Regions from separate parts of the Agromyces atrinae genome, predicted to be linked through region 1. Evidence: riboswitches for the same ligand, from Rfam matches in the RefSeq annotation. Region 1 holds a riboswitch; the other holds the start of a gene.
The links. A riboswitch is a leader RNA that binds a small molecule or an ion and turns the genes downstream of it on or off. The one in region 1 is predicted to bind thiamine pyrophosphate.
Positions count from the first base shown of each region.

Region 2: another riboswitch for thiamine pyrophosphate. It lies ahead of BJ972_RS05295 (ECF transporter S component); the one in region 1 lies ahead of thiM (hydroxyethylthiazole kinase).

Region 1 is NZ_JACCBI010000001.1:3,010,885-3,013,077, reverse strand. It holds gene thiE (thiamine phosphate synthase) at 1-169, opposite strand, end outside; gene thiM (hydroxyethylthiazole kinase) at 166-984, opposite strand; TPP riboswitch at 967-1,058, opposite strand; gene yczR (MocR-like transcription factor YczR) at 1,174-2,193, opposite strand, start outside.
Region 2 is NZ_JACCBI010000001.1:1,083,696-1,085,888, forward strand. It holds gene BJ972_RS05290 (ABC transporter ATP-binding protein) at 1-704, opposite strand, end outside; gene BJ972_RS05295 (ECF transporter S component) at 709-1,356, opposite strand; TPP riboswitch at 1,394-1,503, opposite strand; gene BJ972_RS05300 (spore germination protein GerW family protein) at 1,519-1,848, opposite strand; gene BJ972_RS05305 (DNA polymerase IV) at 1,895-2,193, opposite strand, start outside.

The sequences.
Region 1 (2,193 bases):
TGCGCTCGACCGTCTCGAGGAACGCGCGCGCCGAGGCATCCTTCTCGCGGATCTGAACGGCGGTGACGCCTCCCGCGACGGCGGCCGTCACGACATCGACGACGTCGTGGCCGGCGGAGGCGGCGCTCGCGGCATCCGTCACGAGGTAGAGGCTGAGGTCGAGGGTCACGAGATGACCGCCCGGCTCGCGATCTCGGCGGGCGTGACGTTCGCGAGCGCATCGAGGAAGGCGACCGCGAAGCTGCCCGGGCCGCGCGCTTCGGCCGCGGCGATCTCGGCAGCGATCGTGTAGACCGCGACGGCCGCGACCGTCGTGTCGAGGCGGTCGGCGTCGACCGAGGCGAAGGCCGCGATGACCGCACCGAGGGCGCAGCCGCCGCCCGTGACCTTCGTGAGCAGTGCATCGCCATTCGCGATGCGCACGACGCGGTCACCGTCGGTGATGACGTCGACGGGGCCCGAGACGGCGACGACTCCACCGGTCGCGGCGGCGACGGCTCGTGCGGCCTCGAGCGCGTCATCCACGCTGTCGGAGGAATCGACCCCGCGCCCTCCCGCGCCCACTCCGGCGAGCGCGATGATCTCCGATGCGTTGCCGCGCACGACCGTCGGTCGAGCGTCACGCAGTTCGAACGCGAGCGGAGTGCGCACCGGCAGCGCGCCGATCGCGACGGGGTCGAGCACCCACGGTGTGCCCTCCGAGTTGGCGGCGGCGACCGCCTCGCGCATGGCGTCGCGCTGCTCGGCGTGCGGGGTGCCGAGGTTCACGAGCAGACCCGATGCGATCGAGGCGAACGGGCCCGCCTCATCGGGGATGTCGACCATCGCGGGCGCGGCGCCGAGGGCGAGCAGTGCATTGGCGGTGAAGTTCACGACGACGCTGTTGGTGATGCTGTGCACGAGCGGGGAGCTCCTGCGCACCTCCTCGAGCGCTTCGGCGGCGAACGTGGGCAGGTTCGATGGCGTACGCGTCACGCGCGACATCCCTTCGCTAGTACGAGCTAGATCAGGTTCGACGGGTGTGTTCTCAGCCCTCGCGGGCACCCCGTGTCACTGCCCACCACGCTACTGCACCCGCCCCGCAACCCCGTCTCGGCGTCACGTTTGTGCTCTTCGCGTGCGCTGAAGAGCACAAACGTGACGCCGAGACTTCAGGGAACGGGCGGATGACTCTCAGACGACGTCGGCGAGGAAGGAGGGGTCGACGACGGGCGTACGCGCGAGGGAACGCCAGGCGAGCGCGAGAGCGGCGAGTGCGGCATCCGTCTCCTCGGCGCTGTACCCGATAGGCAGCCGCAGGAACCGCTCGAACGCGCCGTCGATGCCGAAGCGGGGGCCGGCCGCGATGATGAGCCCGTGCGTGCGCGCGGCGAGCGCGAGCTGCGAGCTGACGGGCGAGCCGAGGTTGATCCACGTCGAGAGGCCGCCGTCGACGTGCGGCACGTCCCACTCGGGGAACCCGTCGGCGAGCGCCGCTTCGAGGTGCTCGCGCCCGGCGCGCAGTTGTTCGCGGCGCAGCTCGAGGATCTCCGGCATCTGCGGCATGAGCGCCGTCACCACGAGCTGCTCGAGGATCGGCGTGCCGAGATCGCCGGGATGACGCGCCGCGACGAGCTTCCGGATGAGCGGGCGCGGCGCGCGGATCCAGCCGACGCGCACTCCGCCCCACACCGTCTTTCCGACCGAGCCGATGAGCACCGCGTCGCCGTGCACCGCGAAGGGCGCGTGGGCGTCGAGGCGGTCGATGTCGAGTTCGGCGGTCGTCTCGTCGGCGATGAGGAGCGTGCCCGCGCGAGCGGCCGCGTCGACGACGCGCGCCCGGTCCTCCTCCGACATCGAGCGACCGGTCGGGTTGTGGAAGTCGGGCATGAGGTATCCGACGGCCGGGCTCGTGCGCTCGATGGCCTGCACCATCGAGTCGGCCTCGCCGCCGTCATCCCCCGCCACGACGCTCGCGGGGGCGAACCGTCCGCCGGCTGCGCGCAGGGCCTCGTAGGCGTGCGGGTAACTCGGTTGCTCGACGAGAACGCGGTCGCCGCGGCCGATGAGTGTGCGAGCCAGCAGCGCGATCGCGTGCTGCGCGCCGATCGTCACCATGATCTCGTCGGGCTCGGTCGGCAGGCCGCGATCGGCGTAGCGCTCAGCGATCGCCGCACGGAGTTCGGGGATGCCGACGGGGTCGTACCCGCTGTC
Region 2 (2,193 bases), 1.9 Mb from region 1:
GCGGTGCGCCCGAACACGTCCGCCGGCGCGCCGTCGGCGAGCACTCCGCCGTCGGCATCGAGCACGATGACCCGCGTCATGAGGTCGACCCACACGGGCGTGCGGTGCTCGACGACGATGAGCGTCGCCTCCGTCTGGGCGACGACGCGCGCGACGGCATCCCGTACCTCCTCGACGCCGACGGGGTCGAGGTTGGCAGTGGGCTCGTCGAGGAGCAGGAGCGACGGCTGCATCGCGAGCACGCCCGCGAGGGCCAGCCGCTGCTTCTGCCCTCCCGACAGACGACGCGTCTCGTGGTCGAGCGGGAGATCGAGGCCGACGGAATCGAGAGCGTGCGACACGCGGCGCCAGATCTCGTCGCGCGCGACGCCGAGGTTCTCGCACCCGAACGCGACGTCGTCGCCGACCCGCGCGAGCACGACCTGCGAGTCGGGGTCCTGGAGGACCAGTCCGATCCGCCCCCTCTGCTCTTCGGGTCGGCGACCGTCGACGACGAGCTCGCCGGCGGTCTCGCCCTCGTCGGCACCGCCGAGGAGCCCGGCGAGACCACTCAGCAGAGTGGACTTGCCGGACCCCGACGCCCCGAGGAGGAGCACCCGCTCCCCCGGCTCGATCGTGACGCTGACGTCACGCACGGCCCAGCGTTTCCGCCCGGCGTGCCGCCAGCCCCACCCGGAGGCCGTGATGCGTGCCCCGCCCGACATGCGCTCAGACCTCCCGGCGCGATTCCCTGCCGACGGCGAACCGGCTGAGAGCGCCCGTCGCGGCGAGGGCCTTCACGAGGAACCAGCCGAGCACACCGGCGAGTACGACGCCCGAGACGATGAGCGAGACGAAGTAGATGATGTTGAACTCGACGCTCTTCTCGATGTTGCCGAAGAGGAAGAACTCGAGGATCCACGCACCGGCGGCCGCACCGGCACCCGCGAGCGCCGCGGTGACGATCCCGAATCGACGGTAGGCGAACGCCGCGAAGACGAGTTCGGCACCGAGACCCTGGGCGAGACCCGAGTAGACCGTCGAGATACCCCAGACGTTGCCGATGAGCGCGGAGACGATCGCCGCGAGCAGTTCGACGAGGAGAGCCGCGCCGGGCTTGCGGATGACGAGACCGCCGACGACACCGGCGAGAAGCCAGATGCCGACTGCCGTGCCGCCGAAACCGGGCGTGACGGCGTCAGCGGCCTGGAACCAGAGATAGCCGATGGAGTTCCAGGCCCAGAAGACGAGACCCAGTGCGACGCCGAGCACGGCGGCGATGACGATGTCGATGACGCGCCAGCCGAACAGGTCGGAAGCCGACCGCTTCGGCGCCGGAGCGCTCGTACCTGGAGTGGTGATGGCAGAACTGTGCACGTGACGTGCCCCTCTCGAAAGGATGGATAGGGCACGGGTGTGAGATTGTCAGACTCCCTGCGCTGGCATGATCCAGATCAGGTTCGACGGTCGAAGGTTGAGAACCTTCCTCTCAGCCCGGCTCACCGGACTCCCGTGTTCGAGACGAGTATAGACCCGCCGCTACTTCTTGGCGGCGCGGATGACGCGCGCGAGGGCCCGACCGGCGACGCAGACGAACGGGATTCCGACGACGAGCACCGTGATGATGTTCGGTTCGAAGCGCAGGTCTCCTCCGCGCGACACGTACGCGCCGATGGGAACGGAGGCTCCGCCGCCACCGCCGCCCTCGCTGCGGTCGTCGGTCTCGTCGCTCGTACCGACGCCGAAGCCGTAGTGCGTGTACGCCACGGGGATGATCGTCGTGCCGTCGACCTCGACGGGGTCGCCGTAGACGGCCTTCACGCCGAATCCGCTGAATCTGTCTGCAAGGGTCTCAATGATGGAGGGCATCCTTCCACGCTAGCCGCGCCAGAGCCCCGCCGATAGCCCGCCCGGTTCATTCCAGGAAAGGATCACGCCGCTTCGAGCTCTCGACGCGCCCGCCGCGGTCGCGACCGAGCAGGGCCGCGGGGGTGACGCTGCCCTTTCCGTATCGGCTCACGACGTCGTCGATCGTGCGTTCGGCGTCGCGCCAGTCGTCGTCCGGGTCCCACAGTGCCGCACTGAAGCCGGGTTCGGCGAGGTTCTCGGCCCGCACGCCGATGAGTCTCACGCGCTCGCCCGCGGCGCCGAGCGCCTCGTACGCGGCGACGGCCTCCTCGTAGATGCGTCGCCCGACGTCGGTCGGCTCACCGA